Regions from separate parts of the Paenibacillus enshidis genome, predicted to be linked through region 1. Evidence: riboswitches for the same ligand, from Rfam matches in the RefSeq annotation. Region 1 holds a riboswitch; the other holds the start of a gene.
What was found. Region 1 has a riboswitch for S-adenosylmethionine ahead of metA (homoserine O-acetyltransferase MetA). Riboswitches for the same ligand answer to the same signal wherever they lie in the genome.

Region 1 (7,491 bases):
TACGACTTTCATCTTCTGAATTTCGGCCGGCGAGAAGGAGTGCATCGTAATGTTCGGAAAACGCTCCTTGATCGCTTTTAACAAATCCGTGTAATAGCTGAAGGGCAGGTTAGGGTTCGTTCCGCCCTGCATCAGAATTTCCGTGCCGTAGACATCCTCTGTTTCCTGAATCTTCCGAAAAATGACTTCATCGGGAAGCACGTAGCCTTCGTCCGAACCGGGTCTGCGGTAAAAAGCGCAAAAACGGCAGTACACGTCGCATACATTCGTATAATTTATATTTCGCCCGATGACAAATGTCTTGATCGGATTCGGATGCATCCGGTTCATGATCACATTCGCCGCATCCCCCATCTTCTCAACCTCATTGGATTCAAACAGGGCAATGGTATCCTCCAGGTTCATTCGTTCACCGCGCAATGCCTTATCCAAGATATGGTCTATTCCACTCATTTGTCGCTTCCTCCCATCCTTCATCCTGTAAGAAATCTCTTATGAAAATAATGATATATGAAACCACTATATTACCATCGTAACACAGGTGCAATGTGAAAAACAGCACCTATTCCAAAGGTACTGTTTTTGCAAGGGCATTCTATTCAAATGGCAGAGCCTGTTCGAGATCGGAAATGAGGTCTTCAATATCCTCAAGGCCTACCGAGAAGCGCAGCAAGCCGTCCGTAATGCCGCGTTCAAGCCGGACGCTGCCCGGCATGGCCGCATGGGACATCATGGCAGGGTAGGAGAGAATGCTTTCAACAGCGCCAAGGCTGACGGCAACGATCGGAAGACGCACACGGTTCAGCAGTGCCTTGGCGCGTTCGCCTGAACCGACGTCAAAGGAGACTACGGCACCGTAACCGCTGGACTGCTTCTCATGAATTTCGCGTCCCGGATGATCAGCGAGGCCCGGATAGTAAACCGCCTTGATATCCTGCCTGGCATGAAGCCATTGGGCCAGCCGGCGTGCGCTTTGCTCACTGTGTGCCATACGGGCTTGCAGTGTCTTCATTCCCCGCATCAGCAGCCAGGATTCCTGGACGCCCAATACGGTACCCAATCCGTTCTGCAGCTGCTTCAGCTGCACAGCTAATGCTTCCGTGCGGGCAACGGCCAAGCCTGCCAGCACGTCGCTGTGACCGCCGAGAAACTTGGTGGCGCTGTGCAGAACAATATCCACTCCCATTTCGATGGGACGCTGATAATAAGGGGTCATAAACGTATTGTCCAGCATGGTGATGAGATCATGCTTATGGGCCCAGCTTGTGACCGCCTCAATATCCGTTATTTTCAAAGTCGGGTTGGACGGGGTTTCCATATATACCGCTTTAGTGTTGGGCTTCAGGGCTTGTCTGACTTCATCCAGATTCGTCATATCGACAAAGGTGGACTCGATGTTCATCCGGTTCAATATTTGGGTCAGCAGCCGATAGGTCCCGCCATACACATCCTCGGTTACGATCATATGGTCACCGGCCGACAGCATCAGGAAGGCGCTGGAAATAGCCGCCATCCCGGATGAGTAAGCAAATCCGCGCACTCCGCCTTCCAGCAGCGCAATATAATCCTCCAAAGCCTGCCGGGTCGGATTGCCGGAACGGCTATAGTCAAACTGCGGCGGATTAAAAATGTCATGATGATGAAAGGTGGAGGCCTGGTAAATCGGCACACTGGACGCGCCAGTTTGGCTGTCAATTTCCGCTCCAAAGTGCAGGAGCCGGGTGCCGAACTTCAGCTCTTGCTCCCCTTCTTTCCGCTGCCCGTCTCCGCTCATTCCGCAGCCCCCCCTTCGAGCTCACGATGTGCGGCTTCAAGCGCACCACCCAGATCCTGAATAAGGTCCTCCGCATGTTCAATGCCAACGGAGAAACGAAGCAGCCTGTCGTCGACGCCTACCGCATCCCTGATTTCCGCCGGAATGTCCGCATGGGTCTGCACCGCAGGATAGGTCATAAGTGATTCAACCCCGCCCAGACTTTCGGCAAAGGCGATCAGCTTGATATGGCGCAGCAAAGGCTCTACCAGGCGGGCATCCTTGACCTTGAACGAGAAAATTCCCGTATTCCCGGAGGACTGTCTGTTTTGAATCTCATATCCCGGATGGCTCTCCAGGGCCGGATAGTATACGTCCGTCACCAGCGAGTGAGTCAGCAGATACTGTGCGATCTGTGTGGCATTCTGTTCATGTCTGTCCATGCGCAGGGCAAGGGTTTTCATGCCTTTCATCAATTGGTAGCTGTCGTTCGGGGACAGCACGGCCCCAATCGAGTTGTGCAGGAAGGCCATTTCTTCGGACAGCTCTTTTCCTTTGGTGACGATCAGTCCGGCCAGGACGTCATTATGACCGCCCAAATATTTGGTGGCGCTGTGAACTACGATGTCGGCACCCAGTTCAATCGGTCTTTGGAAATATGGCGTAAGCAGCGTATTGTCCACAATCGTCAGCAGATCATGCTTTTTGGCCCAGCCGGCTACCGCCGCGATATCGGTAATCATCATGAGCGGGTTGGTCGGCGTTTCGATAAATACGGCCTTCGTGTTCGGACGGCGTGTCTGCTCCAGCGCATTGAGGTCATTCGTATCCACATAAGAGGCGGTTACGCCGTATTTGGAGAGGATGCGTTCCAGCAAACGATAGGTTCCTCCATACAAGTCAAGGGAAACGATCAGATGATCCCCTTGTCCGAACAGAGTAAAAATCGTCTGCAGAGCGGCCATGCCGGAGGAACAGGCGAATCCGGCGTCTCCGGATTCCAGCTCCGCTGCTGCTTCTTCGAGCACCTTGCGAGTCGGATTCGTGGTACGGATATAATCGAAGCCTGTGCTCTGTCCGAGCCGCGGATGACGGAAAGCTGTCGACTGGTAAATCGGAAAATTCACCGCACCGGTTACAGGCTCATTGACGGAACCGATTTGGGCTAATCTGCTTTCGATTTTCAATTTTGGGTTATCCATATAAATCCTCCTGTTCGTTTTTACTTATTAAATTTGAGGCCCGATATCACCGATGTCATAAGGGGTCTCCTGGTACACATAGTAGTTCAGCCAGTTAGAAAATAATAAGTTGGCATGGGCCCGCCACGTGGACGGCGGTGTACAGGTTGGATCATCCTGCGGGAAATAATTTTGGGGCAAGGGAACATTGTCCAAGCCTTTGGCCATATCCCGGTCATACTCCCATTTCAGGGATAACGGATCATACTCGGAATGGCCTGTCACAAAAATCTGCTTGCCGTCCGTCGTAGCGACAATATACACACCGGCTTCTTCCGATTCCGAGAGCAGTTCCAGTTCGGGAAAACGTTCAATATCCGCGCGGCGGACTTCCGTATGCCGTGAGTGAGGCGCATAGAAGACTTCGTCAAAGCCGCGCAGCAGCTTCACATGAGGCTTGCTAACTGTATGCGCAAAAACGCCGAAGCATTTGCTGTCCAATCCGTATTTGGGAACCCCGAAATGGTGGTATAAGCCCGCCTGCGAGGCCCAACAGATATGCATGGTGGAGGTCACATTCGTCCGGGTCCAGTCAAAGATGCTGCGAATCTCCTCCCAATAATTTACATCCTCAAATTCAAGCTGCTCTACAGGCGCACCTGTAATAATCATGCCATCAAAGCGGGTATTTTTGATTTCGTCAAATGTTTTGTAAAACATGTCCAGATACTCCTGGGACGTGTTTTTGGACACATGCGACTGCGGGTGAACGAGCGTGACATCCACTTGCAGCGGGGTGTTGCCGATCAGCCGCAGCAGTTGGGTTTCGGTCGTTTCTTTGGTCGGCATCAGGTTAAGAATCGCAATGCGGAGCGGACGGATGTCCTGGTGATAGGCCTTGCTCTCGTCCATGACAAAAATGTTCTCACCCGCAAGAACCTCCTTCGCCGGCAAGGTGTCTGGAATTTTAATCGGCATAATGCTCACTCCTGTTCATGAAGTTTGCGAAAATCATTGCTGAGATGCCGGGCATATTAAAAATGACCTTTCTCGCAGCACGAGAAAGGTCATATCTGATTCATATGCGCCTCTCTCATCTCTCAGATCCAGTTTCTAAAGAAAATGTGACCTGCAAGAATTAGCACCGTGCGGATCACCGCCGGTTGCCGGGTTTCATCGGGCTAGTCCCTCCACCTGCTCTTGATAAGATTTCGCTATTTTCAATTTTAACTAATTCAAATATCCTGTATCAAACTTTAAAGCATGAACACCTCTCTCGTCAAGCAGAAAAATCCATTCATCGCGCACACGGATTCGGCTGCCTCCATAAGATGAAAACAGCAAATGAAAATGTCCAGTTTAGCCCTTGAAAGGCCATCTGGCGGGCGTTATACTAGACAAGTGCTGCAGGCGGCTGAAACTATATGCACAGTTCAAGATTGGCGTATAAAAAAGGACTGCTGCGGCTCATCTTAATATAATTCGATAGGGGTGACACCAACCATGGAAGGCGACCCGAGTCCGAATAGGCGGCGGAAGCATGACAACAGCATAGGAATGACTTCAGCTTGCCGGAGACGGGACGCACGTTCTTCATGTCTGTGGAGCTTCTAACTTCCTGGGTCTGGCACCAGTCTGAAAGCATTCCTTGTGAACATCATTCGCCCTGGGGCGAAGCATAAGGAGTGAGAGAAATGAAAATCCGGTTAGTGAACAACGGGGTATTTACCCTCATTGACGACATTGAAAATACATTGACGGCACCGGCCGACGGCTTTTACTGGATTGATGCCGATGTTGAAGATCTCGCGGTGCTGCAGCCGCTCTTTTCCATTCATGATCTGGCTGTGGAAGACTGCCTGAGCGAAGAAGACCAGCGTCCCAAAATTGAAATATATGATAATCATTACTTTATCGTTGTAAACAGCATCCGGTTTGATGATGAAGAAATCTTTCTGCGTTCCCTCAATATTTTTCTCGGCAGACATTTTATCATCACCATCACCAGACAGAAGATCAATGAGCTTCGTTCCCTGAAGCCGCTGCTTTGGGAGCAGGAAGTGAATTCTCCTGACCGTTTTATGTATCTGCTGATCGACCTGATCGTAGACAATTATTTTCTCGTGGGCGACCGGATCGAGGTTCGAATCGAAAAGCTTGAGGAAGACATTCTGATGCATACGAAAAAATCTCATTTGAACGAAATTATCGGTCTGCGCAGTGAAATTTTATGGCTTAAAAAAGTGCTTGGCCCGCAGAAGGAAGTCATCAATACGTTGAACAAACGGGATTTGCGCCTGATTGACGAGCAATTGCAGAAATATTTTAGCGACATTTATGAAAACGCCGTAAAAATTTCCGAAACCTTCGACACCTACCGTGATCTGATGGGCAACCTTCGTGAAGCCTACCAGTCCAGCATTGCCAACCGGGCCAACGAAATCATGCGGGTTTTTACAGCGATCACCACCGTATTTATGCCTTTGACCGTCATTACAGGAATTTATGGAATGAACTTTGATAATATGCCCGAGTTGCACACCCGCCACGGATATTTTGTCGTGATTGGCGTGATGATTGCACTGGGCAGCAGCATGTTTCTGATTTTCCGCAAGAAAGACTGGATCTGAATATTTTACAGAATAGGAATGAAAGACGGAGCCTTCCTTCGGGACAGGGTCCGTCTTTTTGGCATTCACCACTAGATGCAGTTTGCTTTAGCTGGCGCTCTGTTTGCCTCCTTCATCGCGACGGTAACAGATACGCACCAGCCGCAGACGCTCATAAATTTCATCCAGCTTCATATCCCCGTGATTTGGATCGCCATACACCCGCTGCATAACAGGCTTCAAAAAGCGGTCTCCCAGCTCCTGGTAGGCCTCCCGAATCGCCTCCTGCTCCTGCTCTGTAGCGCCCGACAGCTCACTCCGGATCACGTTATCTACATCGTACCCTTCTCGCTCAAGCACCTCCAGCATTTCAATGACTTCCCTGCGCGGCAGTTCCGCCTGCCGACTTATGTCCTCCAGGCCAAGACCTTCCGCCGCCCCCTTCAGAATCGCCTGGCGCTGATTAAATCTGTCGAGCTCCAGCTTGTACTTCTGTTCCTTCTGGCGGTAGCTCCAATTGATAAAGTCCTGGGCATCAAGCTCTTCCATCACCCAATGCAAAGGAAATGGACGATACTGCTCACCCTTACAGGTGATAGCCAGCAGTTCCGCTCCATAGGCCCGCACCTTGCTCTCCCCCATGCCCGGCAGTTCAAACAGCTCCGCTTCATTCCGTGGGAGAAAGACACTGATCAGCTTCAGCAAACGGTTGCTTGCAATCATATATGGGGCCCTGTGCTCGGCTGCCGCCCGGCGCCGGCGCCAGACCGTAAGCTCGGTATACACATCATCACGGGGATGAAGATCGCTGTAGCAGTATAGCTTCTGCACAAACAACCCACGGCTCCCGCCTTCTTCGCGCTCATGGAATACCCCGTCAATAAGCGGACGGTACCCTTCGGACAGCTTCAAAGCCAGCTGATAGCGGTAAATGGAGAGCATCTCCTGCCATGAACGTCCCTCATACCAGACGCTATCCTTCTCGCCATCCCCTTCTGTAGTCCGCCAGCCGACAGACCATACTCCCTCTTCTTCCCCGATCCATACCTGGGCAGCCCCCAGTCCGTCGGCTTCCTCCGTCTGCGACAGCTTGTTCAAGAATACAATCTCCATACTACAAAACCTCCTCTGGTTATGTATCAGTATCAGCATCCGGCAACAAAAAAAGCACCTATTTCGCGTATTCGCAAAATAGGTGCTTCCTTATAAACCGTGCTATGCTGTTAAGCTCATCTTATAACGGAAATGTATGCCAAGTCAAAGTTTTTTTTCACAAATGATCATATCCCCAGACGGGCCAGCGCAAACGCACCGGACAAGCCGGCATTGTCGCCAAGTCCGGGAGGAACGATATAGCTGTCGATATCCGCCGTAAGGCTTGCATGTTGAACGTAACCTTTAAGCATCTCCTGCAGCTTGCGGCGGATCAGCGGAAAGAGCTGCGCCTGCTTCATGACTCCTCCGCCCATAATAATTTTTTGCGGGGAAAGAATCAGAACGTAATTCATCAAAGCCTGAGCCAGATAATAAGCCTCCATCTCCCATGCGGGATGATCCGGAGAAAGCTCCGCCCCTTGGGTCCCCCACCGTTTGCTGATGGCAGGCCCTGCGGCCAGGCCTTCCAGACAGTCGCCGTGATAAGGACAGAAGCCTTCATACGTGTCTTCCGGATGGCGGCGGACCAGAATATGCCCCATTTCCGGGTGGGACAAACCGTGAAGCATTTGCCCTCCGACAACGGCCCCTGCGCCGATGCCTGTTCCAACCGTAATATAAATGCAGCTGTCCAGGCCTTTGGCGGCTCCCCAAGTATATTCACCCAGAGCGGCTCCGTTCACATCCGTATCAAAACCCATCGGAACATCAAAATGAGTCTTCAGCTTGCTGATAAGATTATAGTTGCTCCAGTGAGGCTTGGGCGTTGTGGTAATGTACCCGTATGTACTGC
Region 2 (7,491 bases), on a different contig from region 1:
ATCGTGATACCCGCCGCGTGTTGCGCCATGACAAAAAGCCGGTCTCGCGCGGCTTTCGCAATTTCATCTGGGCGTCAACCGTCTATACGTACATTGCGGTGTATACAGGGGCGTTCCTGAGCCATTCCACCGAGAACCGCATTAACTCCTTTTTGGGGATTGCGCCGTTATCGCTGCACCAGATTGCAGCTGGCATCCTGTTCGTTATTATTCTGGCGGTCGGTCATTTCGCGTATCGCAAGCATCCGGATCATGGCGATATCCGCGCTCTTGGCGTAACTTCCGTTATCCTCATTGCCCTGCAGATTGTTGTGGGAATTGCGCTGCTTTATACGGCGGGAAGACCGGAGCTGTACATGTTTGTCGTATTGTCGCACATGGTTATTATTGCAGCCCTGTTCGCCGTGTTGTGCTACATGAGCTTCCGGGTATGGCAGCTGTCACCGGAGAAAATGGCCGTACAGAACGCTTCCCTTCAGCGTACTTAAGGGGATTGCAATATCCGGTTTTGCCCAAAAGCAGGTAAACCCCTATAATAAGATCAGAACAAGCAAAGTCCGCGAGCTGCTCGAGGACTTTGTTTTGGTTAAGGCTTGATATTACCGGCCTGCCCCAGCATCTGCGGCGGCTTTCAATATAGGAGGACTACATACCCGTGATCTATCAGAATCTGCGGCAGTTTATTGAAGCGCTGCGCAAAGAAAATGACCTGCATATTATTGAAGCACCCGTTGATCCTTATCTTGAGCTGGCGGAGATTCACCGCCGCGTGATTGAGCAGGAGGGCAAGGCTCTGCTGTTCACCAACGTGAAAGGAACGCCGTTTCCGGTCGTCAGCAATCTGTTCGGCACGGACCGGCGGGTGGATATGGCCTTTGGCCCGCGCCCGGAACAGCTGATGAAGACCATCGTCAATGCAACGAAGACACTGCTTCCGCCTACTCCAAAAGCGTTGTGGAATGAACGTGGGCTGATCAGGGACATGATTAAGGTAGGAGTAAAAACGGTCTCCGCCGCAGAAGCCCCCGTGCTGGGCGTGCAGAGAACGGAGGCGCCTCTCGCGCAACTGCCGCGTGTCACAAGCTGGCATGAGGACGGAGGTCCGTTCATTACACTGCCGCTCGTGTACACCGAGAAGCCAGGCCAGCCCAAAGACCATAACCTGGGCATGTACCGGATTCAAGTCTATGATGACTCCACAACGGGAATACACTGGCAGATCCATAAAGGAGGCGGCTTCCACTATCACGAAGCAGAGCAGCGCAACGAGCCGCTGCCAGTTACGATCTTCCTGGGTGGCCCCCCTGCGCTGATCGCTTCGGCGATCGCCCCCGCTCCCGAGAATCTGCCTGAGCTGATGCTTGCATCACTGATTATGGGTGACAAGCTGCCGATGACGGAAGATCCTTTGGGCGGACATCGTATTCCTGCAGAGGCTGAATTTGCGATCAGCGGTTATGTGCCTCCGCATGAGCGGCGTCCGGAGGGGCCGTTTGGGGACCATTTCGGCTATTACTCATTAAAGCATGATTTCCCGGTATTTCATGTCAAGCATGTGCATCACCGCAAGGACGCCATCTATCCGGCTACGATTGTAGGCAAGCCGCGCCAGGAGGACTATTATCTGGGCGAATTCCTGCAGCGCCTGCTGTCACCGGCTTATCCGCTGGTTATGCCGGCTGTGCGCTCTTTATGGGCGTATGCGGAGACCGGGGTTCATGCGCTGGCTGCTGCGGTTGTGCGTGAAAGCTACTCGCGCGAGGCGCTCGTATCTGCCTTTACGATCCTGGGGCAAGGCCAGCTTTCGCTGACCAAGTTCCTCATGCTGACGGACAAGCCGCTCGACCTGTCAAATTTTACGGTGCTGCTGGAGACGATTCTGGAGCGCTTCAATCCGGCACAGGATTTGTTCATCCTCAATCATACTTCGCATGATACGCTCGATTATACGGGGCGTAAGCTTAACCATGGCAGCAAGGCCGTGCTGATGGGTGTCGGCGAGCCGGTGCGTGAATTGCCACGGATGTATGAGGGCGGGGACCTGCCTGGCATCACCCGTATCGAGCCCTATTGCGGCGGTTGCCTTGTTATCTCGGGAGCCTCCTACGAGCAGGAGCCTGAGCTGCCTGCGCATGTGCTGCAGCGCATATCTGCCATGGAGCAGAAGTGGCCGCTCGTATTTATAGTGGATAACGCCGAAGAGGTAGTAAGATCACAGGCCTCTTTCCTGTGGACAGTATTCACCCGCTTCAATCCGGCAACGGATATGTTTGCCGATCATGAAGTCAAGCTGCATCATTTGAATTACAAGCTGCCGATCGTAGTGGATGCGCGTATGAAGCCTGGTTACCCGGATGAGGTGCTGCCGCGTGAGGACATTGTGCACTTGGTGGATGAACGCTGGAAAAGCTACGGTTTGTGAAGATTTCAGAAAGTATAAGCTTCGAAGGGCCGGAACAGACATGGGGAGGTTGAGTATATGCTGCGTGAGCTTTTGGGAGAACCATCAAGGCAGGATAACGAAATGCTGCTGCAGGCGATGAACAGCATGAAGCGGACGCTGGGCTTGCTGCAGCGCCAGATGGAGCAAAGCGGGGATCCGACGTCCGATTTCCGCAAGGCCGAAATATTGACACACGGGCTGATGTCCTCCCTGACCGAGCTGGAAGAGAGTACGTTCGCTGCGGCATTTTTCCGTAAGAAGGTGCATGCGAAGTTTTCCGAGGAAATGACCGGGCAGGAGCGTGCGGATTATGAACGGTATGTGTACTTTTACAAAAATGGGTTTATCCGGGTGTTCTCTATGCTGGACAAGCTCGGCAATTTGCTGAATGACTTTTACGATATGAACACATCCAGGGTAAAAGCTCATTACTCCTATTTCACCGTGCTGCGGCAGTTCCGGTATTTGAAAATCCACGACAGACTGGCTGATCGCCTGTTTGAGCTTAAGGACGGATTCAGAGAGCCGCTTGACCGGCTGCGTAAACGCAGAAATACGGAAGTGCACTACATGAACGTGGAAATGCAGGATGATCTGTGGCAGAAGCAGCGGGCGCTGTATGGCAAAATCAAGCTTGAGGATCTGGATGAGCATCTTGACGATCTGCGGCAGGGCTTGGACATGGTCTGCCGGTCGGTAGCGGAAGCGTTCGAATATACGAATCAGCAGTGGGAAAGGCATTCGTCAGGCAAGTAAAATCGTCGTTTGCATCCTTCCTATGTAACTGTCAGAAATTTTTCTAAACGTTTTCGCAAAATTACCTTTGACAAAGCCATGTAAAGTATCTATACTGAAATCTAGTTTAATGTCAGCTTTATGAAGGTTATAGAATGGATATTCCAAACTCGAAATAATTGAAACAACCATATAATCTCTTATCGAGAGAGGCGGAGGGACTGGCCCGATGAAGCCCGGCAACCGGCTGCACCCCGGCGTTATTAAACGCTTAGGGGGCAGCGTCATGGTGCTAATTCCAACAATACCACTGTGTTTAAGTAGTATTGGCAGATGAGAACCGGATTTTGCTGGATTGCAGAAGCCCTTTTCATTTGCGAAAAGGGCTATTTTCCTTTAACTGGACAAAAAAAGAGACAGTTCTGGTGGGAAGGGGTACAAGGAAGAGAAGGGGGACGGACCAACTTGATTGAAATCAGAGAGCTAACGAAGTTTTATGGCAAAGGCAGCCGGATGACACCGGCACTGTCCAACCTGAACTTATCGATCGGCAAAGGTGAAATCTTCGGCATTATTGGCCATTCCGGAGCAGGAAAAAGCACACTGATTCGCTGCATCAATTTGCTGGAGCGGCCAAGCTCGGGTGAGGTGTGGATCGATGGTGTAAATATGACAGGACTTAACCGGAAGCAGCTGCAATCCAGACGCCGCAAAATCGGGATGATTTTTCAGCATTTTAACCTGCTGTCTTCCGCGACTGTATATGACAATATCGCATTTCCGCTTCATCTTGACGGCAGACCGAAAGCGGAAATTGATAAGAAGGTGAAGGATCTGCTCGCGCTTGTCGGGCTGGAGCAGCATGCCACTAAGTACCCGGCACAACTATCCGGCGGACAGAAGCAGCGGGTCGGCATTGCCCGCGCGCTCGCCAGTGATCCAGACGTGCTGTTGTGTGACGAAGCTACGTCGGCGCTCGATCCGCAGACGACGGCTTCCATTCTGAAGCTGCTGCTGGATATTAATCAGCGCTTCAATCTGACCATCGTGCTGATTACGCATGAAATGCATGTGATCCAGCGGATCTGCGACCGTGTCGCTGTTATCCATCAGGGCGGAATCGTGGAGCAGGGTCCGGTGGCTGAAGTCTTCATCAAGCCGCAGCATCCGGTGACAAGGGAATTTATTATGAGGGAGACAGACCAGGGAGAAGAACTGCAGGCAGCGATTGCCGCCTCCCATCCGTCCTCTTCGCAGACTGTGAGAATTTCATTCCTGGGTGATAAAACCTATGAATCGATTTTATCACGCACGGTCCGGCGAACCGGTGTGGATTTTGCCATCCTGCAGGGCACGATCTCCACGCTGAAAAATGTGCCCTACGGATTGCTTACCGTCCGCTTTGAGGGAGACGAGAAGGCGATCCGGGAGACGACGCAGGAATTGTCGGCACAGGGGCTTGATGTGGAGGTGATCGGCGGATGAATGAGCTTGATTTTTCACAGATTAACTGGAATGAGATCGGCAGCTCGACAATGGATACGATCCAAATGCTGCTGATATCCGGTTTGTTCACACTGATTCTGGGTCTGCCGCTCGGGGTCGTGCTGTTCCTGTCCAGCCGTTCGTCACTTGTCCTGATGAGGGTGGTCTACACCGTGCTGTCATTTATCGTTAATATACTGAGATCCGTGCCGTTTATCATTCTGATCGTCGCATTGATCCCTGTAACGAGGGCGATCGTTGGCACCTCCATTGGAGTGATCGGCACGATTCCCCCGCTTGTCATCGGGGCGGCGCCGTTTTTCGCAAGGCTTGTCGAAACGTCCCTGCGCGAGGTGGACCGGGGTGTTATTGAAGCGGCTCACGCGATGGGAGCCTCCACCGGGCAGATCATCTTCCGCGTGCTGCTCCGTGAGGCAAGGCCGGGACTGCTCGCCGCATTAACGATTACGATTGTCACGCTCGTGTCTTATACGGCCATGTCCGGGATGATCGGCGGCGGCGGCTTGGGTGCGCTGGCGATCAACTACGGTTATTACCGTTATGACACGGCCGTCATGATTGTCGCCGTTGTGCTCATGGTTGTACTGGTTCAGGTGCTGCAAATGGCGGGTGATCGTCTGGTGCGGCATTATACACGGAAATAAGGAAACATTAAATATAGATCCTTATTCATACCCAATTTTTTAAAAAAATTAAATTTTGGAGGGATTACACGTTATGAAAAAATGGTCATTTGCTTTCTTAAGCCTTGCATTACTGCTGATTTTGGGAGCCTGCGGGAACGCTCAAAACGGTCAGGGGGCAACTGCGGACAATAATCCGGGAACATCGCGCAGCATCGAGCTGAAGGTCGGTGCATCCGCTGTGCCGCATGCTGAAATCCTTGAAGCGATCAAGCCTGCGCTGGAAAAAGAGGGTGTGCGCCTGCAGGTCGTTACTTTTAACGATTATGTGCAGCCGAACGTGCAGCTGTTCGACAAGCAACTGGATGCGAACTTTTTCCAGCACCAGCCGTATCTGGACAGCGAGAACAAAGCACGCGGCATGGATTTGGTATCAGTAGTGCCAGTACACGTTGAGCCTATGGGTGCGTATTCGCAAAAATACAAATCCGTGGATGAAGTTCCGGACGGCGCCATTGTAGGCATCCCTAACGATGCGACAAACGCTGGCCGCGCCTTGATGCTGTTGGCCAAGCAAGGTCTGATTACTTTGAAGGACAACACGGACATTAACTCTACCATTGCAGATATCACTGGCAATCCGAAGAACCTGGACATCCGCGACGCAGATGCGGCCATGCTGCCGCGCCAGCTGCCTGACTTGGACCTGGCGGTCATTAACACCAACTATGCGCTGGAAGCCAACCTGAATCCGACGAAGGACGCCCTGTTCATCGAAGACAAAGAATCTCCATACGCGAATCTGCTGGTGGCCCGTCCGGATAACAAGGATTCCGAAGGCATTCAGATGTTGGCCAAAGCCCTGCAATCCGAGGAAGCCAAGAAATTTATTGAAGATAAATACCAGGGAGCTATCGTCCCGGCATTTTAATTGAACAGACCGTATCCGCACACCGCTTCTGCCTTCAGGCAGGGGCGGTTTTACTTGCTGTTCCCCGGACAAGTTGAGGCATGGACCCAAATCTTTTATACTGATTCTGTGGCGTTCTCTTTGCAGAGGAGGAAGTACGTTGAAACCAAAGGTTGCCCTGATTACAGGAAGCGCCAAAGGGCTGGGGAGAATGACAGCTTTACATTTGGCGGATCAAGGGTTCGATATTGCGATAAACTATGTACACAGCCGTACGGAAGCTCTGGAGCTGGAACAAATCATTCAGAACAAGGGAGTTCGGTGTACAGCCGTTCAGGCGGACATTTCCCGGCAGCAGGATATTGAAAAGCTTGTGACCCAGGTGGAGCTTAAACTCGGCGGTGTTGATATTATGGTGAATAATGCAGGGCCTTTTATACGCGAACGCAAGCTGTTTGCGGACTACACGCCTGCTGAAATTCATGCGATGCTGAACGGGAATCTGGTCGGCACGATGCTGCTGGATCATCTGGTACTTCCGCTTATGCGCAGACAGCGGTGGGGAAGAATTATCCATTTTGGATTTGGACATGCTGCGGAGGGAAGAGCATGGCCACACCGGGCGGTATATGCAGCGGCGAAGGTGGGTTTGGTCTCTTTTACCAAGACTCTGGCTGTTGAAGAAGCTCCGTCGGGAATCACGGTCAATATGATCTGTCCCGGAGACATTCGGGGCGACAATAAGGAGAAGACGATTGCCGAGGTTCGCGGCATGGAGGATCATGAGACACCCAGAGGCAGACCGGGCAGCGGTGAGGATATCGCGCGCGTGATTGCTTATTTATGCGAGGATTCGTCCGACTTTATTACAGGCAATATTATGGACATTTCAGGAGGCCTGGACCCGATCCGTCCTTCGATACTGTAGATGGATAGGGAGTCCGCAAAAAAGAGCCTTGGCTTCTTGCGAAGTCAAGGCCCTTACCGTCAATATGCTTGAAGCATATTAGAATACCTGTATTACTTCCTGCACACCGTCAACTTCTTCGAGCAAAGCACGTTCGATACCGGCTTTCAGTGTAATTGTAGAGCTTGGGCAACTGCCGCAGGCACCCATCAGCTTCAACTTCACAATGCCGTCTTCCACGTCAACCAGCTCAACGTCACCACCGTCACGCTGCAGGAACGGACGCAATTTATCCAAAACTTCCAACACTTCATCATACATGGTGATTGTGTTATCGCTCATTAGAGTTCAACTCCTTTCCTATAAG

Region 2: it holds a riboswitch for S-adenosylmethionine, as region 1 does, so the genes downstream of both, ACE41H_RS10230 (methionine ABC transporter ATP-binding protein) here and metA (homoserine O-acetyltransferase MetA) in region 1, are expected to answer to the same signal.

The regions. Positions count from the first base shown of each region.
Region 1 is NZ_JBHHMI010000011.1:126,719-134,209, reverse strand. It holds gene mqnC (cyclic dehypoxanthinyl futalosine synthase) at 1-453, opposite strand, end outside; gene ACE41H_RS14495 (aminotransferase class V-fold PLP-dependent enzyme) at 596-1,774, opposite strand; gene ACE41H_RS14490 (aminotransferase class I/II-fold pyridoxal phosphate-dependent enzyme) at 1,771-2,955, opposite strand; gene metA (homoserine O-acetyltransferase MetA) at 2,983-3,912, opposite strand; SAM riboswitch class I at 4,025-4,144, opposite strand; gene corA (magnesium/cobalt transporter CorA) at 4,629-5,564, shown strand; gene ACE41H_RS14475 (HRDC domain-containing protein) at 5,652-6,656, opposite strand; gene ACE41H_RS14470 (ROK family protein) at 6,824-7,491, opposite strand, start outside.
Region 2 is NZ_JBHHMI010000007.1:53,817-61,307, forward strand. It holds gene ACE41H_RS10215 (COX15/CtaA family protein) at 1-488, shown strand, start outside; gene ACE41H_RS10220 (UbiD family decarboxylase) at 656-2,422, shown strand; gene ACE41H_RS10225 (Cthe_2314 family HEPN domain-containing protein) at 2,480-3,199, shown strand; SAM riboswitch class I at 3,376-3,518, shown strand; gene ACE41H_RS10230 (methionine ABC transporter ATP-binding protein) at 3,644-4,663, shown strand; gene ACE41H_RS10235 (methionine ABC transporter permease) at 4,660-5,328, shown strand; gene ACE41H_RS10240 (MetQ/NlpA family ABC transporter substrate-binding protein) at 5,402-6,238, shown strand; gene ACE41H_RS10245 (SDR family oxidoreductase) at 6,378-7,145, shown strand; gene ACE41H_RS10250 (NifU family protein) at 7,224-7,466, opposite strand.